2 regions of the Paenibacillus sp. PSB04 genome follow, and region 2 is predicted to be linked to the other one. Evidence: predicted binding sites of a transcription regulator. Region 2 holds the regulator's gene; the other holds the start of a gene.
The links. The regulator CtsR, encoded in region 2, represses protease genes until heat stress. The targets are predictions, from matches to a motif close to ATGGTCAATAAAGGTCAAACA.
Positions count from the first base shown of each region.

Region 1: K2F33_RS31985 (ATP-dependent Clp protease ATP-binding subunit) is a predicted target of CtsR. The motif match lies at 10,452-10,472, and genes of this name have one in related genera.

Region 1 is NZ_CP081301.1:6,971,403-6,983,983, reverse strand. Features, by position in the region: gene K2F33_RS32030 (metal ABC transporter ATP-binding protein) at 1-271, opposite strand, end outside; gene K2F33_RS32025 (LysR family transcriptional regulator) at 520-1,428, opposite strand; gene K2F33_RS32020 (phosphate ABC transporter substrate-binding protein PstS family protein) at 1,626-2,567, shown strand; gene pstC (phosphate ABC transporter permease subunit PstC) at 2,740-3,606, shown strand; gene pstA (phosphate ABC transporter permease PstA) at 3,603-4,499, shown strand; gene pstB (phosphate ABC transporter ATP-binding protein PstB) at 4,505-5,275, shown strand; gene K2F33_RS32000 (universal stress protein) at 5,426-5,848, opposite strand; gene K2F33_RS31995 (MFS transporter) at 5,861-7,078, opposite strand; gene K2F33_RS31990 (MerR family transcriptional regulator) at 7,186-7,632, opposite strand; gene K2F33_RS31985 (ATP-dependent Clp protease ATP-binding subunit) at 8,078-10,234, opposite strand; gene K2F33_RS31980 (helix-turn-helix domain-containing protein) at 10,777-11,370, opposite strand; gene K2F33_RS31975 (polysaccharide deacetylase family protein) at 11,684-12,581, shown strand, end outside.
Region 2 is NZ_CP081301.1:738,453-751,033, reverse strand. Features, by position in the region: gene eis (GNAT family N-acetyltransferase) at 301-1,488, shown strand; gene K2F33_RS04005 (CtsR family transcriptional regulator) at 1,893-2,354, shown strand; gene K2F33_RS04000 (protein-arginine kinase activator protein McsA) at 2,384-2,908, shown strand; gene K2F33_RS03995 (protein-arginine kinase McsB) at 2,937-3,995, shown strand; gene clpC (ATP-dependent protease ATP-binding subunit ClpC) at 4,073-6,523, shown strand; gene radA (DNA repair protein RadA) at 6,751-8,118, shown strand; gene disA (DNA integrity scanning diadenylate cyclase DisA) at 8,132-9,208, shown strand; gene pssA (CDP-diacylglycerol--serine O-phosphatidyltransferase) at 9,263-9,994, shown strand; gene K2F33_RS03970 (nucleoside triphosphate pyrophosphohydrolase family protein) at 10,101-10,496, opposite strand; gene K2F33_RS03965 (PIN/TRAM domain-containing protein) at 10,724-11,800, shown strand; gene ispD (2-C-methyl-D-erythritol 4-phosphate cytidylyltransferase) at 11,855-12,565, shown strand; gene ispF (2-C-methyl-D-erythritol 2,4-cyclodiphosphate synthase) at 12,562-12,581, shown strand, end outside.

The DNA.
Region 1 (12,581 bases), 1.1 Mb from region 2:
TGTCGATTTCGCTGCGCTGCGGAACATAGGCGATGCGGGTCCGGGCTTCCTTGACGCTGCCGCCGAGGATGCGAACTTCGCCGTGGTCCCGCGGAATCAGCTCAAGGAGCGACTTCATCAGCGTGGATTTGCCGGCCCCGTTGGGTCCGATAATACCGGTCATACTGCCGGGAAGCAGCGTAAAACTGACGCCGCGAAGGGCATCCTTGCCGTGATAGGAGACGAATAGGCTGTCGACGGACACCGAAGGGTCGCGGTGACGGGGGAGCATAGCATAAACCTCCTTTGGATTATGAAAACTTTGACATAAGTTTCCCTTGGGACAAATTAATGCACATATATAAAAGTTTTTACCTAAGGAAACTTTATTGAGTATAGGCTAAAACAGATGGGGAGAATTGTAAAGTGTTTTTTTACCTGGGTTGTCCGTTTTTCGTAGGGTAAGACGAGGACAAAACAGTGTTAGTATGCGGGGCGATCATAGGGGGCGGAGCCAAAAAAAGCCCCGATTCCGTGGAATCAGGGCTTCATATTCTGCTCGGTGATTTGCTGTTTGGCGAACTGCTTGAACTGCTCCCTGAGCGGCGAATAGGGCTGATCGGCATGATAGGCCATATAGGCCTTGACCGATTTGCCTGCCGGACCGGGGGCGGGCAAGTATTGGAGACTTCCGGCGGCGAGCTCGCTTGAGATACCGGACAAGGGGAAGAAGGAGATGAAATCCCCGTCCTCTACCGTGTGCTTGACCGACTCCGGCGAATTGATGATCATGCGCTCCCACAAATGGATTCCGCTCTCGATCGCGTAGGTCCGGGTGAAGTCCCGCATAAAAGAGCCTTCGGCATGCTGGATGAAGAAATGCTGGGCAACCAGCTGATCGCTCAGCGATTTCAGGCTGGAGAAAGGGTGTCCCGGCGCAAAAATGACGACAAGCTCATCTTCCAGCAGCAGGTCTTCCTTGATGCCGGCAGCCGCAACGTCCTGCGAATAATAAAAGGCAAGGTCCACCTCATGATTGTAGTGCAGTTCCTGAACGGTCCGGCTGGGCTGAACGGTCAGCTCGATCTGGATGCCGGGATACTGCCGGCAGAACCGGTTGACGAGCCTGGGCAGGTGAATCGTCCCCATCAGGCTGTCGGCGCCGATATGAAGAATGCCTTTGCCCAAATCGGCGTAGTCCTGCACGGCCTTCCGCGCCTCGGCGGCCAGCCCCGTCATTTTGACGGCGTAGGGGTACAACGCCTTGCCGGCGTCGGTCAGCAGGATGCGGCCCCGCCTGGACTCGAAGAGGGCGATGCCCAGCTCTTCCTCTAAGCTTTTCATATGAAAGGTGACGGTCGGCTGTTTCATATCCAGCTCTTTGGCTACGTCGGTTACCTTCTTGTATTTTTCAATATAAACAAGGATTTGCAATTTTAACAAATTCAACGATGATTCCCCCTCGGTCACGTCCGATTCCTCTTCATTATAGAATTAATCTATGGACTCATAAAGATTATATTCTGATATTTATCTTTCTTTTTACAAAACGCATCATTTTACAAAATGATAGAGAACTACAATGAACTTGTCGGTAAACTTCATAGAGTTACACGGCAAACCAAAATGGGGGGAAACATTAGATTATGAAATTCAAAAAACCGTTACTTATGTTTTGTACGTTGGTCCTGGTTCTTATGCTGGCTGCCTGCGGCAGCAAAAACGCGTCGGATAGCGGCAGCACTACGGGTTCGGGAACCGCAACTGAAGATAAACCGGCTGCAGAGGAAACGCTCAGCGGATCCGTTCTGGCTGTAGGCTCCACAGCACTCCAACCGCTCGTAGAGCAAGTCGCACAAAAGTTCATGGGTGAATCCCAATACTCTAAAATCCAAGTTCAAGTGCAAGGCGGCGGCAGCGGCACCGGCCTGACTCAAGTTTCCGGCGGCCAAGCCAACATCGGCAACTCCGACGTATTTGCTGAAGAAAAGCTGGATGCAGACAAAGCCAAAGAACTCGTTGACCATCAAGTGGCCGTTGTAGCCATGGCGGCTGTAACGAATCCTGACGCAGGCGTAGACAGCCTGACGAAGCAGCAGCTGGTTGATATTTTCACAGGAAAAGTGACGAACTGGAAAGACGTTGGCGGCAAGGATGAAAAGATCGTTATCGTCAACCGTCCTGCAAGCTCCGGTACCCGCGCAACGTTTGAAAAATATGCACTCGGAACGAAGACCGAAGACCTGCAAGGTTCGATCCAAGAAGATTCTTCCGGTACGGTGAAAAAGATCATTTCCGAAACGCCAGGTGCCATCGGATACCTTGCTCTGTCCTATCTGGACGACAAAGTGAAAACTCTGAAATATGACGGTGTGGAAGCAACGGAAGAGAACGTAGCCTCCGGTAAATACCCAGTATGGGCTTACGAGCACATGTACACCAAAGGTGAGCCTGCTCCGGAAGTGAAGGCGTTCCTGGACTACATGACTTCGGATGCTGTGCAAAACGGCGACGTGGTTGAGCTCGGATACATTCCGGCTTCCAAAATGGAAGTGAAACGCGACAAGGACGGCAACATCACGAAATAACATCAGGTTCCTTGAGCTCTCATGAAACACTGAATATGTACGACAAGAGGCGGAGAGACCAACTTCTGCCTCTATTTTCACTTTAGAAAGAAGGACAACGATGAAAGCTATAGATGAAAGGCCTGTAGGCATCGCTGACAACCCCCGTCCCGGACGGTTTAAAAAACATCATATGGAAGATTTCGCGGGACGCAGCTATACGACGATTTGTGCGATTCTGCTGATCGTCATTATTTTGTCCATCGTTTATTTTGTCGCTTCCAAGGGGCTGGCGACCTTTTTTAGAGACGGCGTCAGCTTCAGCGAATTTCTGTTTGGCTCCAAATGGGATCCGGACGGCAACCATGGCGAGCCGCAGTTCGGCGTCATGCCGTTTATTTTCGGTTCATTCGCGACGTCGATTCTGGCAGCGGTCATCGCCAGTCCGCTCAGCATCTGCGCCTCGCTGTTCATGACGGAAATCGTACCGGGCTGGGGCAAAAAGCTGCTGCAGCCGGTCATTGAGCTGCTTGCCGGAATTCCGTCCGTCGTATACGGATTTGTCGGCTTGACGGTCATCGTTCCGGCCCTGCGCGACATGTTTCCCGGTCAGGGGATCGGAATCGCCGCGGGCTCGATCGTGCTGTCTGTCATGATTCTGCCGACGATTACGAGTATCGGTACCGACGCCCTGTCCTCGCTGCCGCGGGGCCTCAAGGAGTCCTCGTACGCACTCGGCGCAACGCGCTGGCAAACCATCTACAGAGTTATTCTGCCAACCGTGCTTCCTTCTATTCTGACCGGGGTGGTCCTGGGCATGGCCCGCGCCTTCGGGGAAGCGCTGGCGGTACAGATGGTCATCGGGAATGCGCCGCATATTCCGCGGTCGCTGTTCGAATCCGCCTCAACGCTGACCAGCGTCATTACGCTGGATATGGGCAACACCGTCATGGGCACCGCGCACAGTAACGCGCTGTGGAGCATGGCGCTCGCACTCATGTTCATGACCTTTATCTTCGTCGTTATCGTTCGCCTGCTCGAAAGGAGAAATCGGATTTGAAAGCTAAAGCCGCTGACAAAATTGCAACAGCCATTATTGTGGTGTTTTCCTTATTCATCGTGGCGGTTCTGCTCGGACTGCTCGGATTTATTCTGTACCGGGGACTCAGCCACATCAGCTGGCACTTCCTGACTTCTGTGCCCCAAACGATCCGGGAGGGCGGCGGCATCGGTCCGCAGCTGTTCAACTCCTTATTCCTGCTGGTATTGACGCTTATTATTACAATTCCGCTGGGCCTGGGTGCCGGCATCTATATGGCCGAGTACGCCAAGCCAGGCAAGATCACTGGAGCAATCCGCCTCGTCGTCGAGGTGCTGTCCTCGTTTCCGTCTATCGTCGTCGGCTTGTTCGGTCTGCTCTTGATCGTTAACACGTTCGGCTTTGGCTTTTCGCTCTTCTCCGGCGCGCTGGTACTGACGATCTTTAATCTGCCGCTCATGGTCCGCATCACGGAGCAGGCGTTCCGCAGCGTACCGAAGGAGCAGAAGGAAGCGGGACTTGCGCTCGGATTATCGAAATGGAAAATCATCACGTCCGTGCTGTTTCCCGTCGCCCTGCCGAGCATCGTGACCGGTACGGTTCTGGCGGCAGGACGTGTATTCGGGGAAGCGGCAGCGCTCCTGTTTACCGCAGGGATGTCCACGCCGCGCCTTGATTTTACCAACTGGAACCCGCTGAGCCCGACGTCGCCGATCAATCCGTTCCGTCCGGCGGAAACGCTGGCCGTGCATATTTGGAAAATCAACAGTGAGGGCATTGCGCCCGATGCCGCGGAAATTGCCGCCGGCGCTTCGGCGGTGCTCGTGATCCTCGTGCTTGTCTTCAACCTGTTTGCCCGCTGGTTCGGCAACCTGCTCTACAAGATCATGACGGCATCCAAACGAATGGGATAGGAGAAATGAGCATGCAACAAACATCGACTACATTCCGTACTGAAAACCTGAGCGTGTTTTACGGGGCGTACGAAGCCGTGAAGAACATCAGCCTGACCTTCCCGGACAAGAGCGTTACCGCGCTCATCGGCCCGTCGGGCTGCGGGAAATCGACGTTTCTGCGGTCCCTCAACCGAATGAACGACGAGATTTCCCAGGCCGTGATCAAGGGGAAGATCTGGATCGGCGGGGAGGACATCAACGATCCTTCCACCGACGTCATTCAGCTGCGGCAAAAAATCGGAATGGTATGGCAGAAGCCGAATCCATTTTATAAATCCATCTACGAAAATATCGCTTTTGGACCGAAGTACCATGGCGTGAAAAATAAAAAAGAGCTCGACCAGATCGTCGAGTCCAGCCTGCGCAAAGCGGCGCTGTGGGACGAAGTGAAGGACCGCCTGAAGCAGTCCGCCTTGTCGCTTTCGGGCGGCCAGCAGCAGCGCCTGTGCATTGCGCGCGCCTTGTCGGTCAACCCGGGGATTCTGCTCCTCGATGAGCCGGCGTCGGCTCTCGATCCGGTTTCAACCTCGAAGGTTGAGGAACTGATCGTTGAGCTCAAGAAAGAGCTGAGCATCGTCATCGTGACGCACAACATGCAGCAGGCCGCACGGATTTCCGACTATACGGCGTATTTCTATCTTGGCACGCTGATGGAGCATAACGATACCGAAATTATTTTCACCAACCCGGCCAATGCCATGACCCAGGAGTATATCTCCGGACGGTTTGGATGAGCCGCCGTTTGCAGCACAGCAAAAAGCCGTCTCCCCATCAAGAATGGGGGACGGCTTATTTAATTATATAAGTTAGAACAAGAGCGATCGTAGGAACTTTTTACGTAATTGCCCCTATCATCGAGCAAACACTCCACTTTGTGGGGAGGGTTAGCGGACGATCATCACCGGACAGTGCGCATGCTGGACGACGCTGTGGCTGACGCTGCCGATCAGCATTTCCGAGACAAGGCCCATGCCCCGGCTGCCCATCACGATCAGGTCGGCCGACTCTTCCTTTGCCGTCTGGCAGATGACCTTGGCCGGATCGCCGGTTTTGCTGACCGTGCGGAAGGCGATTCCCGAGCGGCTCGCTTCTTCGGTGGCCGGGGCGAGTATTTTTTCGCCTTCCTGGCGGATGTGCTCCTCCAGATCTACGCCTACCGGCGGTTCATTGATAGAAACGGTCGGGTTGACGTGCAGGACCACGAGCTCGGGAGCGGTATTCAGGCTCTGCACAAGCGATACGGCGGAATCCAGCGCATGCCGGGCATGCTTGGATCCGTCGACGGGTACGAGAATACGTGAGTACATAGGTAAACCTCCTTAATGGCCTTCTGCCCGGTCAACATGGGCAAGCTTGCGGCGGGATACGAGCAGGGCGACGACGCCGAGGAAGACCATGACGGCACCAAAGTAGAACGGAGTCTCCGCATGGTACCACTCGGACAGCTTGCCGGCGAGCCATGGAGAGACGGCACCGCCGAGGAAGCGGACGAAGCTGTATGCCGCGGAAGCGACGGAGCGCTCCACCGGAGCGGCCTGCATGACGGCCGTGGTGATCAGCGTGTTGTTGATGCCCAGGAAGATCCCGGCCACGATGACGCAGACAATAACGGTTTGTGGCGAGTGATTATACGTGCCGATGCCCATAATGAGCAGCACGATCGTAAACAGCGTAAGCACCGCTGCAATGGACGACACGACGCTGAAGCGCTTCTGCAGCTTCGGAGCGACAAATACCGACGTGAAGGCAAGCAGAATGCCCCACCCGAAGAAGACATAACCCAGGCCGTGCTCATCCAGGTCCATAACGTACGGCGAGTACGCCATCAGGGTGAAGAAGCCGAAGTTATACAGGAATGCTGTAATTCCAAGGATCAGCAGCGCCGGATAGGAAAGCGCCTTGAACGGGTCGGCCAGCGTGCTGGCTTTTTTCGGCTTGGGCACGTTCGGAAGCATAAACGTAACGAAAATAAATCCGATGGCCATGAGAACGGCCACGCCAAAGAACGGTCCGCGCCAGGAGATGGAGCCCAGCTCGCCGCCCAGCAGCGGTCCGACAGAAATCCCGAGACCGAGCGCGGCCTCATACAAAATGATCGCTTTGGCCGTGCCGGACGTGGACAGCCCGACGATCGCGGACAGTGCGGTGGCGATGAAGAGGGCGTTGCCGAGTCCCCAGCCGCCGCGGAAACCGACGATGCCGCCGATGGAGTTCGACAGACCGCCCAGCGCCGCGAAGATGACGATGAGCAGCATCCCGGTCAGCAGCGTCTTCTTGATGCCGATCCGGCTGGAAATGACGCCGGTAATCAGCATCGCTACGCCGGTTACCAGGTTGTAGCTCGTGAACAGGAGTGAAACCTGGCTCTTGGATGCGTGCAGCTGCTCGGCGATGGCCGGCAGAATCGGGTCAACCAGGCCGAGGCCCATAAAGGAGATGATACAGGCGAAAGCGATCGCCCATACCGCCTTCGGCTGGGACAACAGCCCGCCTTGGCGCTGTTCCAGCTCAAGGGGCTGCGAAGCATTGGTTTTCATAAGTAACATTACCTCCATTTTGATGAATCATGTATTTTCAAATTTTCATGAATCTCCACAACAAAAAAACGTCTGTCGACGCCCTTGCATAGACGCGTGCAGCGGCTTCAGCTTTCCCGGGAATCGGTTTCCTCGTCGAATTTGCGGATGAAATCATCCAGCCGCGCCTGCGTCTGTTCCAGCTCCTGCTGCATAAGGCGCATTTTTTCCACTTTGGTGCGCAGCATTTGAAGCTGTTCTTCCAGCATCTCGCTCATATGGGTCAATTGCTGCCTCCGATGAGCCCGGCTGGTCATGTCGTGGTAAGTTTGGTGATGCAGCTTGTAAGCGTCCGATACGGATAAGTACGAAACCAGCTCCTGCAGGCTGAAACCGAGAATTTCTTTGGCATTGACGATCTTCTTCAAGTACTCGATGTCTTCGCGGGTATAGAGGCGGGTGCCTCCTTCGCTCCGTTCAGGGGTCGGAAAAACGCCGATCTCTTCGTAATAGCGGATCGTTCGCTTCGTCAAGCCGCACTCTCGGGCGACATCGTCGATTTTATATTCATCCATTTCCTTCCTCCCTCAAAGATTCCCGGGTAACATTACCCATTGTAATCCTGACTAACGTTAACGTCAACGTTAAATTTATGAAACGGAAAATATATTTCTTACGTCCTATTTATCGCGGAATACGGTTGTCGGCTTAGTATGCCCGGTGTTCTCCGTTTATGTGCGGCGTCCGTCCGTGGCTGGGTGAAGGGCTTTTTCGTTGAACATTTCCTTATGTTTCACGGTCGAAAGGCGTGGCTGTGCGTCACGGATTGCTCAGAGGGTGAGGGGGAGAAGAGGGCTGGGGCTTTTATAGTTGTTATCTGGAACAGTGAAGGGAGCGTGGCGAACTCGCGTGCGCGACTCCTGATTGTCTGTACACATAAAAAAAGCTGCCCCACACCGCGCAGCGGTTGAGGGACAGCTTTCTAAATTAAGGCTGATAATGTTGGCTATTCGGCGGACGTTAAGCGCGAACGACACGAACTTGGTCTGCTACCAGCTCGACACGAATCTCCTTAACGTCTTCGTCGTCCAGCAGCAAATCGGTGATGCCGTCTTCCACATGCTGCGAAATAACGCGGCGGAGCGGACGGGCACCAAAGGCCGGATCGTAACCCAGTTCGGCCAGCTTGCGTTTCGCTTCGCCGGTCACGTCGAGGGAGATGCCGCGCTCCGACAGGGTAGCCGATACTTCGCTGAGCATATTGTCGACGATCGTTACGAGGTCTTCTTCCTTCAGCGAGGCAAACGGTACGATGCCGTCGAAGCGGTTCAGGAATTCAGGCCGGAAATAGCTGCCGAGCGAATCAAGAATCGAGCGGGTCTGCTCGGATTTGGCGGTGAAACCAACCATGATTTTCTTATCGGCGGCCGTGCCGGCGTTAGAAGTCATAATGATCACCGTATCCTTGAAGCTTACCGTACGCCCTTGGCTGTCGGTCAGACGGCCGTCGTCCAGCACCTGCAGGAACATATGCTGCACGTCCGGATGCGCCTTCTCGATCTCGTCGAGCAGGATAATGCTGTACGGGTTGCGGCGTACGCGCTCCGTCAGCTGGCCGGCTTCTTCATGACCGACGTATCCTGGTGGCGAACCGATCAGCTTGGAGACGGAGTGCCGCTCCATGTATTCGCTCATGTCGAGGCGAATCATCGAATCGGTGCTGCCGAACAGTTCTTCGGCCAGCGCCTTGGACAGTTCGGTCTTGCCGACGCCGGTCGGCCCGACGAACAGGAAGGACGCAATCGGCTTGGAGTCGCTGCGCAGTCCGGCGCGTCCGCGGCGAACGGCTTTGGCGACCTTGTCGACGGCTTCTCCCTGGCCGATGACGCGGCTTGCGAGGCGGGCGGCCAGATTTTTCATCTTGCCGCGCTCATCCGCCTGCAGCTTGCCGACCGGGATGCCGGTTTTACGCTCGATGATGTTCTGGATATCCTCGACAGTTACTTCGAGGACCTCTCCGGCAGCGGCATTCCCGTTCAGACGCTGCTGCAATTCGGCTTCCTCGTCGCGCAGCTTGGCGGCGAGCTCGTAGTTTTCATCGCGGGCGGCCGCGTCTTTCTCGATTGTGATCTGTTCCAGACGGGCGCGGATCTCGTCCGCACTGCCGACCGGAGCCCGCAGATTCAGCTTGGCGCCCGATTCGTCGAGCAGGTCGATCGCTTTATCGGGCAGGAATCGGTCCTGGATATAGCGGCTGGACAGACGCACGCACGCTTCAAGCGTTTCGTCCGGGTAGCGTACGCCGTGGAACTGCTCGTATTTCGGACGCAGCCCTTTCAAAATTTCGATCGTTTCCTCGGCGGTCGGCTCGTCGACGGTTACCGGCTGGAAGCGGCGCTCCAGCGCGGCGTCTTTCTCGATCTGACGGTATTCCTTAAGCGTCGTGGCGCCGATGACCTGCAGCTCGCCCCGTGCCAGCACCGGCTTCAGGATGTTGCCGGCATCCATGGAGCCCTCCGCGGAGCCTGCGCCGACCAGCAGATGGATCTCGTCGATGAACAGCAGAACATTTTTACGCTGCTCCAGCTCGGCGATCAGCTGCTTGACCTTTTCTTCGAATTGCCCGCGAATGCCGGTTCCGGCTACGAGGGAGGCGACGTCGAGCGAATAGACTTCCTTGCTCCGCAGCTTCGCTGGTACGCTGCCCTCCGTAATGCGCAGCGCCAGCCCTTCGGCGATGGCCGTCTTGCCGACGCCCGGTTCGCCGATCAGCACTGGATTGTTCTTGTTCCGGCGGTTCAAAATTTCGATGACGCGGTCGATCTCTTCATCGCGGCCGATGACGTTGTCGATCTTGCCGCCGCGCGCCGCGTCGTTCAGATTGCGTCCGAGCTGGTCCAGCAGCCCGCCGCCGCGCCGTCCGCCTTCTTGAGCGGCGGCTCTCGGAGGCTGCTGCGCCGCGCCGGATACCGGCTGGCCGGATTGCATGAAGCCGCGGAACAAATCTTCCAACGGAGAAGAATAGCTGCCCGAAGGACCAAAGCCGGCCGCAAACGGCACGCCGCCGTTTACTTTGGCATAGCAATCTTCGCAAAGAAACAATTTCTCGGATTTATGGTTGACAGTGAGGCTCAGACCTACGGTTGCCTGGTTATGATTACAATGTTGACAGCGCATGAAGGCATGCCCCTTTCGTTAGTTAATGGATTAATCAATTTTTGAATACTTCATCTGGATGCCCTAATCAGGAAAACGGCTGCCCGCGCCTTACGGGAGCAGGCCGCCGGAATAAAGGGATAAAAGTCAGAACTTCCGTCAGGACAAAGACGGCTGCACCGAAAGTCAAACACCTAAAGAGGTTGTTCATGCAGTACAAGTTTGATCTTTCGCTCTGACTTTGACTTTCTTTGACCTTATTATACCTCACTTGGAACACATGTCAACAGGTTTTCAGTTATTTTTCGTAAGTATATAGAAAAAGGTTTGAGAGAAAGAACGGTTCGGCCTTTCGGCGTGCTTGAGGCGGAAAAAAGGCTGGAAGGCAAAGAAAAACGTCTATCGATGTACATTCGAAGAGTGTGACGCATTTAGCGGAACTTTATTGCGATATAACCGAAGCCCGGGCCTCCCGAAGCATGAAAAAAGCCCTGCCGTACGGAATGTCTCCGTAACAGCAGGGCGTACCTTGTATGATCAATGCGGTGAATAAGCCAAAAGTGTCATGATTCCTCGTCCTGCAATATGCAGTCGGCAAACAAAATGAATTTCGGGATGCGGAAAAATTGTTCCGCCCGGTCTTGAAAGCTGGCTGACGGCAGCGTCCCTTGGTGCAGCCATTTCCGGAACGTTCCGGGATGGATGTCCATCCATTCGCTGACGTCGCTGACGGACAGGTCGTGAACCATGCACAGCCCCGTTAGTATTTTGTTGCTGACAGGCGACCGAGTCAGCGTCCGGCGCATGAAGCGCGAAGAGGAAGGCTGACAGATGATCGGGCTTGTAGATGTAACGGTATGATTAAACAGAATGTGATGCGGATAGCCCAGGTATTGGCATACCTTGTCCAAATTCTTTTTTCCCGGGATCCGTCCTTCATATACCCAGGCGCTCACGCTCCGGGAAGAAACCGAAATGTCCTCAGCCAGCTGGGACAGCTTGATGTCGTTGGCCATCAGGACAGCCAGCAGCACGCGGTTGCGGATTTGGCAGCGGGATGGCTTGCGGAAGCGTTTGACGCGGATTCCTTTTCCTAAGTATTTGCGATTGATCAGAGACCACGCCTGAATGGAATGCGGTTCTTGTTGTTTAGGCATATTTCCTCCGATGATTTTTCTTAAAATTCTACAATAGTTTCGGCTACGTTTTCAATAGTGCTATCGCCTGTTTCTGCAAGGTCCCGGTTTTCAGCCGAATGACCCGGGAATTTACGGTATCCCGTTGTCAAGTGAATAATAGGAACTATTTTTTCACTTCAACCCCAAAATGCTTCCAATTCAGTCATCAAACTGTTACCGAATTGAAATTGAACTCGCCAGCCGGGAAGGGTACAATGCAAGGGTGCTAGATTACTAGATTCGCGTATCTACGACATCTTAGCCAAATCCGAGAGAAAAAGGTTGGTAGATTATGTTGAAAAAGAAGTTGCACTACTCGAAATGGCTCTTATCATTCCTGCTTGTTTTTAGCACTGTACTTTCGGCAGAAGGAGGGCTGGCTACAGCCGCGGGCAGCACGGCGTCCTCCGTCAAGGCTTCCGTCTTTGTCGCTGTCAATGACAAACTGATCACTTACGACCAGCCCCAGCCGCTTATACATAACGGTACGCTGTTTGTACCCGTCGCCTCTACGGTTTCCCAGATGAATGCGTCGGCGAAGTACGCCGCAGGCAAGCTGACCATTTCGCGCGGAAAGCAGGCACTTGTCCTGACGGTTCCCGGGAAGGACGCCATTCTGAAAAACGGAAGAACGCTCGTCTCCCTGCGGAAGCTGACCGACAAGTTCGGCTACCAAATTTCCTACAACGCCGCCCAGTCGCTGTACCGTGCGGTGAACAGCTCCGCCTCCTTGACGGACCATCAGCTGGCACTGAAATACAGCACGTATATCAAGGAACATAAGAAGACCGCTGTCCAGAAGCCTTCCACGGGGAACGGCACGACGGCGCAGCAGGGCAGCAAAGTGATCTACATTACGTTCGACGACGGTCCGAATGCAGGTACGACCCGCCTGCTCGACGTGCTGGACCGAAATCAGGTGAAGGCGACCTTCTTTATGCTGGGAAATAACATCGCTTCGCATCCGTCCGCGGTCCGCAGGATCGTGAAGGAAGGGCATGGGGCCGGCCTGCACGGCATGAGCCACAAGAAAAATACGTTCTACGCATCACCTTCGTCCGCGCTGGGTGAGATGAACACCGATAACGACAAGCTGCACGCCGCCGCTGGCGTTTATACGAAAATGATCCGCCCGCCTTATGGAAGCAAGCCTTATTTTACTCAGAGCTACCGGGATTTGACGGCCTCGT
Region 2 (12,581 bases):
CCAATGTTTTTAACATTTCTTCATCTTAATTATGCACAGATAACGTTTTCGACTCCCCGTTTCGCCAAAAAACCATCCACAAATACACAAAATGATCCCCATAACCCACAGATGATCCTGAATAACCACGACAAGATCCTATTCTTTATATAAGTTGTCCCCAGGTAAACAGGATAGATTGCAGGATGGATTGACTTTGCACACAGGTTTTGCCATACTCGTCTTTGAATTCAATGATTGTCAGGACGATGAGGGTCTGACTGAATTCGCAGGCACATCCTTAATAGGCGAGGTGGAAGCATGGAAATCCGGAATTTACGGGAAGATGAATTTGAGCAAAGCACTCGGCTAAGCGAATATGCTTTTCAATACAAGATGACTCCCGAGCGGAAGCAGCTGGCCAAAGAACGATTTAAACCTGAGCAGGTGTGGGGCATTTTTGACGAAGATGAGCAACTGGCGGCTAAGCTGGTGTTAATCCCGCTTACGGTATCGGTTCAAGGTGAGACTTTTCCTATGGGCGGGATTGCGAGCGTTTCCACATGGCCGGAGAACCGCCGGCAGGGTTATATTAAGCATCTGTTGACGCACGCGCTGCAGCAGATGAATGAGAACGGGCAGGTCTTTTCCATGCTGCATCCTTTTTCCTACCCGTTTTACCGGAAATACGGCTGGGAAATGTTCAGCGAGTACAAGAAATATGTCATTTCGACCGATAAATTGCCGGCAAAGGTCACCACTGAAGGTGCGGTTCGGCGGGATATCAAAGACGTGGATGTTCTGGATACGGTCTATGCTGCATTTTCCAAACGTTATAATGGATTGATGGTTCGGACGCGGGAATGGTGGACCCGTTCGGTACTGGACGAGGATGGGCATACCGCGGTATATTATTCGGCATCAGGTGCGCCGGAAGGATATGTTCTTTATAAGGTGGAAAACAAGGAGTTTACCATCGATGAACTCATTTATGTCACGGATGAGGCACGCCGTGCGCTATGGACTTATATCGCCAATCACGATTCAATGGTGACGCAGGTGATCGTCAATTTCATGCCGATGGATGACAGTCTTACATATCATTTGGCCGATCCACGGATTAACCAGGAAATTATCCCATATGGGATGGCCCGTGTCGTAAATATGAAGAAACTCGTCGAAACTTATCCTTTTACAGCCTCCGGTGAGGGGAGAACTGAGCGTCTAACTATTCAGCTGACGGATATGTATGCACCTTGGAATGAAGGCGTTTGGAGCTGGGCGTTCTCATCGGACGGAACCGTATCGGTCACCCCCCTGGATTCATCTCAAGAACAGCAGGAGGAGGTCCTTAGCTGCGACATCCAGGCACTGACCGTCCTGCTGACGGGGTTCAAACGGCCGGCTGAACTATACCAATCCGGGCGAATTGCAGGCAATCGGAAGGCAGTGAGCATATTGGAAGAGCGGATCCCCGCTCGACAGACCTTGTTTATGGATTTCTTTTAATTATGGAATAAAATACCATGCCGTACAATTCTTATGAGCTGGGATCCGGTCAGAATGATAGCCCTCTGCATACGTTGCAGGGGGTTATTTCGTATCGGTGCGGTATAAAAAGAAGGAGAACGTCAAAAATGAAGATACACCCTCTTGGCAAAACGTGAGAATATGTTATAATTTAGATCAAAGAAAGTCAAAGTCAACGTAAATTCAAATGTATGTTTGTTTACCGTTGAACTCACAATAGTGAATGCGCAAGGTTTAGATCAGTTATAACATATTCACCGGGTTAAGATCCAGATTCGAGCCCACGACCATTGGTTAAGTTTAAAGGAGATGGTTTGGGTATGCGAACGGACTAACGAATGACCATGAAGGTCTTGACGTTTTAACGTAATGGAGGATGAACAATGCGTAATATCTCTGATATTATTGAACAATATCTGAAGGGTATTCTGCATGATAGTCCCGAAGGAATGATTGAAATTCAGCGCAACGATCTGGCTGATCAGTTCTCATGCGTTCCATCCCAGATCAACTATGTGATCAGTACACGATTCACGCTGGAAAAAGGTTATCTTGTGGAAAGCAAGCGCGGTGGCGGAGGGTATATCCGGATTCAACGGATTGAACTCCCGCAATACTCGGCGCTTCATACGCATCTCCACCAAACGATTGGGGAACGCATCGATCAGAACGTGGCCGAAGGGCTGATCTATCAGTTGGAGGAGGCACGCATCCTTAGTAAGCGCGAAGCGAGCATTATGCGCGCTGCGATATCCAGAGAGTGCCTGATGATCAAGCTTCCTTACCGGGATGAGATACGTGCTCGGCTGATGAAGGCGATGCTGATTTCTTTGTTAGGCAAATAGGCTTACGGAGAAAAAGGAGGTACATCGGTATGCTTTGCGAAGAATGTGGTAAGAGGCCGGCGACTCTCCATTTTACCAAGATTGTGAATGGTGAGAAGACGGAGTTTCATTTTTGCGAATCCTGTGCCCGGGAGAAAGGGGAAATGATCCCCGGAACCTCTGGCGGATTTTCTATACACAGCCTGCTGTCTGGTCTCATGGACATTGACATGGCCGGCAAAGGAGCGGCAAGCAGCGCCAAGGCTGCTCAATCGCTGAGATGTGAAGAGTGCGGGATGACGTACTCGCAGTTTAGCAAGATCGGCCGGTTCGGCTGCAGCTCCTGTTATAAGTACTTCGGCAACCGCCTGGACCCTCTGCTCAAAAGAGTTCACGGCAGTACCGTACATGTCGGCAAGCTGCCCAAGAGAGGCGGCAGCAAAATTCAAGCCAAACGGAAAATCGACGGCTTGAAGCTCGAGCTTCAGCAGCGTATTCACGAAGAGGAATTCGAAGAGGCTGCGAAGCTGCGCGACCAGATCCGTAAGCTTGAGAAAGAATTGTCGGAACAGTAAAGTTCACTCGAAGGAGGAGGAATGCGTGATGCCAAATCTCCGGTTTACCGAGAAAGCGCTGAGCGATTGGATGCGCGGCCAAGCCGATGCTTCCGAAATCGTCATCAGCAGCCGGGTTCGGGTTGCGCGCAACCTGCAGCATCTTCCTTTTCCGCTATTGGCCACCCGCCAGCAGTCGGAGGAAGTGCTCAAACGTCTGACGGGTATTCCCAGTGATCACCTTCAGTCTTTTGGAACTTTTTATACCGTGGAGCTCGACCACATCGATCCGCTGGACAAAAGGGTGCTGGTAGAGAAGCATTTGATCAGCCCTAATTTGGCGAATGAATCCCAGAACGGCGCGGTCATCCTCAGTGAGGACGAATCGGTCAGCATTATGATTAACGAAGAGGACCATCTTCGCATTCAATGTCTATACCCCGGTTTTCAAATCCGCCAAGCCTGGGAGAAGGCCTCGAGCATTGACGATAAATTTGAGGAATATATCGATTACGCCTTTGACGATAAGCACGGGTACTTGACCAGCTGTCCAACCAATGTGGGCACAGGCCTGCGGGCTTCGGTCATGATGCACCTCCCGGCGCTGGTGATGACCCAGCAGATCAACCGGATTTTATCCGCTGTTTCACAAGTTGGGCTCACCGTTAGAGGAATTTACGGGGAAGGCAGCGAAGCAATAGGTAACCTGTTCCAAATCTCGAATCAGATTACCTTGGGACAGACCGAGAATGAAATCATCGACAACCTCCACAGCGTCGTGCTGCAGATTATCGAGCATGAGAAAAATGCACGCACGCGGCTTATGAACGATTCCAGACTCCGCATTACCGACCGCATCAAACGGTCCTATGGGATTTTATCCTACGCGGAAGTGATGGATTCGAAAGAGGCGGGGCAGCGTCTCTCTGACGTACGCCTTGGAGTTGACCTCGGGATTCTTGAGGGACCGTCTATTTCGGTGATGAATGAACTGAATGTGATGACCCAGCCGGGCTTCCTGCAGAAAACCTACGGTCACGAGATGAACACCGAAGAACGCGATATTTACCGGGCGAAGCTCATCCGGGAAACCCTCGGAAAGCGCTGAGCCTTTATGATATACAGTATTACGATGAAGGACGCAAGTGGAGAAGCGATGATAAAACTCATGGAGGTGCAGGAGATATGATGTTCGGAAGATTTACGGAACGTGCGCAGAAGGTGCTCGCATTGGCACAAGAGGAAGCGGTTCGTTTAGGGCATAACAACATTGGTACAGAGCATATTTTGCTCGGACTGATCCGGGAAGGGGACGGCATAGCCGCTAAAGCTTTAATCGGACTCGGACTTGGCCTTGAAAAAATCCAGGATGAAGTGGAAACGCTCATCGGACGGGGGCAGGAACAGCCGACGAATATCGCTTATACCCCTCGCGCCAAAAAGGTAATTGAGCTGTCCATGGACGAAGCGCGCAAATTGGGTCATACGTATGTGGGCACAGAGCATATCCTGCTCGGCCTCATCCGCGAAGGTGAAGGCGTGGCCGCCCGTGTGTTGAATAATCTCGGCATCAGCCTGAATAAGGCGCGCCAGCAAGTGCTGCAGCTGCTGGGCAGCAGCGAAGCTGTATCCAGCCATCACGGCAACCAATCCAACGTCAGCACGCCGACGCTCGACAGCCTGGCCCGTGACTTGACTGCGATTGCCAAGGAAGGCAACCTGGATCCGGTTATCGGACGCAGCAACGAGATCGAAAGAGTCATCCAGGTCCTCAGCCGCCGGACCAAAAACAATCCGGTGCTGATCGGTGAGCCGGGGGTTGGTAAAACCGCCATCGCCGAAGGCCTGGCGCAAAAAATCATCAACAACGAAATCCCGGAAACGCTGCGTGACAAACGCGTCATGACGCTGGACATGGGATCGGTTGTAGCCGGTACGAAATACCGCGGCGAGTTCGAGGACCGCTTGAAGAAAATCATGGATGAGATCCGCCAAGCGGGCAACATCATCCTCTTTATCGACGAGCTGCATACGCTGATCGGTGCCGGCGGCGCGGAAGGCGCCATCGACGCATCCAACATTCTGAAGCCGTCGCTTGCCCGCGGCGAGCTGCAGTGCATCGGTGCCACCACGCTGGATGAGTACCGCAAATATATCGAGAAAGACGCCGCTCTGGAGCGCCGTTTCCAACCGATCACGGTGGATCAGCCGTCTCCGGAAGAAGCGATTCAAATTCTGTTCGGCCTGCGCGACCGCTACGAAGCGCATCACCGCGTGAAAATTACGGATGAAGCGATCGTGGAAGCCGTGAAGCTGTCGGACCGCTACATTTCCGACCGGTTCCTGCCGGATAAAGCGATCGACCTGATCGACGAGGCGGGCTCCAAAGTAAGGCTTCACACGTACACCATTCCGCCGAATCTGAAGGAACTGGAAAGCCGGCTTGAAGATATCCGCAAGGAAAAAGATTCGGCCGTGCAAAGCCAGGAATTCGAGAAAGCGGCAGCCCTTCGCGATACGGAGCAGAAGATCCGCGAAGAGCTGGACGTTACAAAGAACCAATGGAAAGAAAAACAGGGCCGTACGGACTCCGAAGTGACGCCTGAGGATATCGCCCAGGTTGTGGCCAGCTGGACCGGCATTCCGGTCAGCAAGCTGAAGGAAGAAGAAACGGAACGCCTGCTGAATATGGAGACAATCCTGCACGAACGCGTTATCGGCCAGGAAGAAGCCGTCAAGGCGGTCAGCCGCGCGGTAAGACGTTCCCGTGCCGGTCTGAAGGATCCGAAGCGTCCGATTGGATCGTTCATCTTCCTTGGACCTACGGGTGTCGGTAAAACCGAGCTGGCCCGCGCTCTGGCCGAGGCGATGTTCGGTGACGAAAATGCGGTAGTCCGCATCGACATGTCCGAGTACATGGAGAAACACTCCACGTCCCGGCTGGTCGGAGCGCCTCCGGGATACGTCGGCTATGACGAAGGCGGCCAGCTGACTGAAAAAGTACGCCGCAAGCCGTACTCGGTCGTTCTGCTGGACGAAATCGAGAAGGCGCACCCTGAAGTGTTCAACATTCTGCTTCAAGTGCTGGAGGACGGCCGTCTGACCGACTCCAAGGGCCGTGTGGTGGACTTCCGCAACACGCTGATCATTCTGACCTCCAACGTCGGTGCGGAAGCGATCAAGCGGAACTCCACGATGGGCTTCACGGCAGCAGCTGACGCCGGGGCCGATTACAACAACATGAAGGATAAAGTGATGGGAGAGCTGAAGAAGAGCTTCCGTCCGGAGTTCCTGAACCGGATCGACGAAATCATCGTCTTCCACTCGCTCGAAGAGAAGCACATCGCCGAAATCGTGACGACGATGACCGAAGAGCTGCGTAAACGCCTGCGCGAATTCAATGTCGACTTTACCCTGACGGATAAAGCCAAGGCATTCCTCGCCAAAGAAGGCTACGACCCGGCATTCGGTGCCCGTCCGCTTCGCCGGGCGATCCAGAAGCATATCGAGGACCGTCTGTCGGAAGAATTGCTCACGGGCCATGTGTCCAAGGGCGACTCGCTGATTATCGATGAAGAGAACGGCGCGCTGACGGTCAGCAAAAACGAAAATGTATCGGCCAATACACAGTCGTAAATGAGCCGGTGACTTCATACGAAGCTTGAAACAACAAGGGATTGCCCCGCCGGTTTTTATGGACCCGGCGGGTCGGTCCCTTTTTTGTTTGTATCGCAGTGATAAATCAATGTAAAGTTTTTGGATAGACTTTACGATAAATCTTAATAAATGGTAAACTTAAAATAATGCCAAAATTCTGAGGTAACGACATAATTAGACAAATTGGCTGCAGCAAAGGAGAGAGCATGGCCAAATCGAAAACGAAATTTTACTGTACCGAGTGCGGCTATGAAGCTGCCAAGTGGTACGGAAAGTGTCCGGGCTGCCAGGCCTGGAACTCGATGGTAGAAGAAACGGAAAGCATCATCAAGACGCAGGGGATGAATTCCCCGCTTTTTCATAGTAAAGAAAAGCCGCTTTCGATCATAAATATAGAGAGCAGCCAGGAAGCAAGGGTGCTGACCGGGATCGGCGAGCTCAACCGCGTTCTGGGCGGCGGGATCGTTCCCGGATCGCTCATTCTTGTCGGGGGCGACCCGGGCATCGGCAAGTCGACCCTGCTCCTGCAAACGTCGCACGCCCTGACGCAGTCCGGCCTGCGCGTGCTGTACGTGTCCGGTGAGGAATCGGTCCGTCAGACCAAGCTCCGGGCGGATCGCCTCGGTGCCCTCTCGCCGGAACTGTACGTTCTGTGCGAGACGAATATGGATCTGATCGAAGAGGCGATCGAGAGTGTAAAGCCTCAGTTTCTGGTGATCGACTCCATCCAGACGGTCTACATTCCCGAGGTGACCAGCGCGCCGGGAAGCGTGGCGCAGGTCCGGGAATGTACGGCCCGGTTTATGCGGGTAGCCAAAGGGCTCGGCATCGCCACCGTCCTTGTGGGGCATGTTACAAAGGAAGGGGCCATCGCCGGACCGAGGCTGCTGGAGCATATGGTGGACTGTGTGCTTTATTTTGAAGGCGAGCGTCATCATACCTACCGGCTGTTAAGAGCCGTTAAGAACCGCTTTGGATCGACAAATGAGATCGGCATTTTTGAGATGAACGAGGTCGGGTTGGTCGAGGTGGGAAACCCGTCGGAGCTGTTTCTGTCCGAGCGCCCGCTCGGCGTGGCGGGGTCCACGGTCGTGGCCAGCATGGAGGGCACCAGACCCGTCCTGGTCGAACTTCAGGCCTTGATCTCTTCCACGCATTTTCCGTCACCCCGGCGCATGTGCACCGGGATCGACCATCACCGGATGGGACTGATCATTGCGGTGCTGGAGAAGCGGATGGGCATGTTCCTGCAGAATCAGGATGCGTACCTGAACGTGGCGGGGGGCGTCAAGCTGGACGAACCGGCGGTTGATCTGGCCATCGCCGTCAGCATCGCCTCCAGCTTTCGGGATATTCCGACAAAGCCGTATGACGTCATGTTCGGCGAAGTCGGCCTGACCGGCGAAGTCCGGGGCGTCTCCCGTGTGGAACAGCGCGTCCGGGAAGCGGAGAAGCTGGGGTTCAAGCGGATTATTTTACCGGAGAAAAGTTTGAAAGGATGGAGGCACCCCAAAGGTATTGAAATCATCGGAGTGAGTACCGTTGCAGATGCACTAGCGGTCGCGTTAGATTAGGGGGCAAATGAAGATGAAAGAACCGAGCCAATTGGAGAAAATGAACGATTTATTGAAGCTCGTGGCACCCGGCACGCCGTTTCGCGACGGCCTGGAAAACGTGCTGCGCGCCAAAACCGGGGGACTGCTGGTGGTCGGCTACAGTCCCGAAGTGATGGAGGTTGTGGACGGAGGCTTCTCCATCAACTGCGATTTCTCGCCCAACTACTTATATGAGCTGGCCAAGATGGACGGGGCCATCATTTTGAGCGAAGACCTGAAGCGGATTCTGTATGCCAATACCCAGCTGATTCCTGACTCGTCCATATCTTCGATCGAAACGGGGATTCGGCACCGGACGGCCGAGCGGGTCGCCAAACAGACCGGCAAGCTGGTCGTGTCGATTTCCCAGCGCCGGAACATCATTACCTTGTACCAAGGGACGCTCCGCTACGCGTTGAAAGAGATCGGCGTCATTCTAACCAAAGCCAACCAGGCGCTTCAGACACTGGAGAAGTACCGGGCGGTGCTGAACCAGTCGCTGACGAACCTGTCGGCTTCCGAATTCGAAGAGCTGGTCACCGTACCCGAAGTGGTCAACGTCATTCAGCGCGTGGAGATGGTTCTGCGCATCAAGATGGAAATCAAGCGATACATCAACGAGCTGGGGAACGAAGGGCGCCTGATCAGCATGCAGATGGAAGAGCTCGTGAGCAACATGGAGGAAGAAGCCTGGCTCCTGTACAAAGACTATGCCCGTGACGACAACGATGAGAAGATCCGCGAGATGATCGCCGGACTGAAACGGGCGACCGACGACGAGCTGCTCGATATCCACTATGTCGTCCGTCTGCTGGGATATCCGTTGTCGGCGGCAACCTCAGAAGAGTCTGTAGCACCCCGTGGTTACCGGATCCTCAATAAAATTCCACGTCTGCCGAACGTCATCATTCACAACCTGGTGGAACGCTTTGAACGGCTGCCGCATATCATGATGGCTACGATCGAAGAATTGGATGAAGTGGATGGAATTGGCGAAGTCAGAGCCCGCAATATTAAAGAGGGACTGAAACGCTTGCAGGAACAAGTATTCATTGACAGACAAATTTAAATGCCATACAATCAATGGATGACATGGGGGTACTACGATATTTGAGGTGAGAAAATGTTTACGAAATCAATTCCGAACATGTGTACCTTGGGTAACTTGTTTCTCGGAATGGTAGGGATTATGCTGGCCCTCGACAACAAGCTGAGCTTGGCGGCCATCATGATTATCATTGCAATGCTTCTCGACGGATTGGACGGCCGGGTGGCCCGGGCGCTCAATGCACAGAGTGAGTTGGGCAAGGAACTGGACTCCCTCTCGGATGTAATTTCCTTTGGTGTTGCACCCGCACTTATCATGTACATTTCTTGTTTCCACGATATGCATCATGCGCTGATCTGGACGGTAACCGCCGTATTTCCCATGTGCGGGGCGCTTCGGCTTGCCCGCTTCAACGTCCAATCAGGCAGCCCGGGCTACTTTATAGGTCTGCCTATACCGGCAGCGGGCGGTGTGCTTGCAACATTATCTTTGTTCCGTGATGATATTTCCGCCCCCTATATGATCATCGCCATGCTGCTGCTGTCATACCTGATGGTCAGCACGGTCCGGTATCCGAACTTCAAGAAAATCGGTTTTCCGAAGAAAGCGATGATGTACGCGCCGTTCGTCATCCTTGCCGGAGTTGCGGTCGCCGTTACGTTCCCGGATCAGCTCTCCAAGCTGATTTTCCTGCCGCTGGTGCTGTATGCCGCTTACGGTGTGAAGGAGAACGTGAGAAGGTTGTCGCGGAGACGCCGGCGCCATCGCGAGCAGTCCGATAAAGTGTTCAACGACCACTCCTCATAAACGACGTCCTGTTTAATAGAACGGGATGCAAAAATAAAAAGCATTTATTTCCTGCCCGGAGCAGCGAGATAAATGCTTTTTTTGATGTATAAAAAAATCTTGTCTTCTATGACATGTTAAACAGACCGAGGGTAGAGCATTTTTGCGATTCCTTCCGGACCACTTCATCCATATTGATATCGAGCAGATTGCACAGCGCCGACATATAGAACAGGTTTCGCCCCAGCTCGGTGCTGATCACCTCACGGCAGTTCTCGCACAGCTCCCCTTGGACATGGGTCCGTACCGTTTCCTTGGCTTCCTCGAGGTTCAGTCCCGGAGCAAAGGTTTGTTTGGTGGCATGAAGTTCAATACAGCCGCAATCGGTAATCGCTTTGGCGACGGACCGGTTCACGGAGGCACTGCTTTGTCCATTCTTTGACAATACATCCAGCAGACTGCGGTGACGGAGCAACAGTTCGGAAACCTGATCTTGAAAGTCTTGTAAACTTGGTGTGCCCATGTAACCTATTCACCTCTAACCTCTAGTTTTTTGAATTGAACTTATTATATTCCAGTCAATTCCCCATTTTCAACCAAAAACGAGACTTCTGTAGGATGGTACAAAAGAAAGGTTCAGCCGTCCAATAAAAATTGGAATATACAGGATTAGGTTGCTGCAAAATGGACCATACTGCTAATGAAATCTGCAACTATTAAAAATATGGATTTAAGGAGGTGAGGGAACTGATGCTGAGGAAATCGATCACGGCATTTGCCGGATTATGCGGGGCATGGATCGGGTACTCGCTGCATCATGCAGCAGGCTGGTCGTTCCCTGGAATTGGAATTGATGATTCGCTGTGGGGCAGCCTGATGTTCGCTGTGGTTGGCGCAATTTTATTTATGTTGATTGGTTCCCTGTGTGCTCAAGCTGTATCGTATCGTCTGCATTCGTTTATCGCTTCGTTCTCGAACACGCCGATGAATGAACTGGCGGCCGGAGCGTCGGGTCTGATCGGAGGACTGCTGCTGGCTCTATTAATCTACCCCAGCCTTGCCTGGATTGGACATGCCGGGGATTTGCTGGCTGTCGGCGTGACGTTTGTGTGCGGTTATATGGGACTTCGGATCGGCTTGGAAAAGAAAGAGGAGCTCGCTTCCCTGTGGACTTCCGGCAAATGGAGCCGGGGCGAGCTGCCGGAGGAACGCCGGATTGAGGAGCATAAAATTCTCGATACGAGCGTCATTATCGACGGCCGGATCGCGGACATCTGCAAAACCGGTTTTATCGAAGGAACGATCGTCATTCCCGAATTTGTACTGGAAGAGCTTCAGCATATCGCGGATTCCTCTGACCTCTTGAAGCGGAACCGCGGACGCAGAGGACTCGATATTTTGAACAAGATCCAGAAGGAACTGGACGTCAGGGTGCTGATCTATGAAGGGGATTTCGAAGAAATTTCCGAGGTGGACAGCAAGCTGGTGAAGCTCGCCAAGGTGCTGCAGGGCAAAGTGGTGACCAACGATTTTAACCTGAACAAGGTGTGCGAGCTGCAAGGCGTATCCGTACTGAACATTAACGATTTGGCCAACGCCGTGAAGCCGGTCGTCCTGCCGGGGGAAGAAATTATGGTGCAGGTGATCAAGGACGGCAAAGAGCATGGCCAGGGAGTGGCTTATCTCGACGACGGAACCATGATTGTGGTTGAAGGCGGACGCGACTATATAGGCAATATGATGGAAGTGCTGGTAACGAGCGTGCTGCAGACCTCCGCGGGGCGGATGATCTTCGCCAAACCGAAACTGTTGGAAAAAGCCCAGTAAACGCGGTATGATGGGGGTATACTCTTTTTCGGTCAGTTGTTGAGGAGGCTTTGCATCGACTTGGGCACAGAGAATCAGGTGGGCGTCATTGTGGTATCCGCGGGCCGCGGCTCCCGGATGGGGACGCAGGAAAGCAAGCAGTACCTTATGCTTGAAGACAAGCCCATCATTATGCATACGCTTGACATTTTTGAACAAATGCTGCTGGTGAAAGAAGTGGTCCTGGTCACCGGTGCGGACGATATTCCGCGCTGCGAGCAGTGGATCCGGAATTACGGACTTGGTAAAGTAACCAAGGTCATCGCCGGCGGAAGCGAAAGACAACAATCCGTATACAACGGCTTGATGGAAATCGGCACAGAATGGGTAATGGTTCATGACGGGGTTCGCCCGTTCGTGGAACCTGAACACATTGAGGCATGCTACCGGAAGGCGCTCCAGGAAGGAGCGGCCGTGCTGGCGGTGCCGGTGAAGGATACCATCAAGCAGGTGAACGATTCGGGGACGATTCTGGCGACCCCTGATCGCCGGAGTCTGTGGGCCATTCACACCCCACAGGCTTTTCGTCTTTCCGATTTGAAAAGGGCTCATGAACGCGCCGCAGCGGACGGCTTCACCGGCACCGACGACTCCATGCTCGTGGAGCGGCTGGGCATTCCCGTGGCCGTTGTGGAAGGCAGCTATACGAATATCAAAATTACGACGCCGGAAGATTTGGAGTACGCCGCATTTATGCAGAAACGCAAGGGAGAGAAAAAGGGATGATACGTGTAGGACAAGG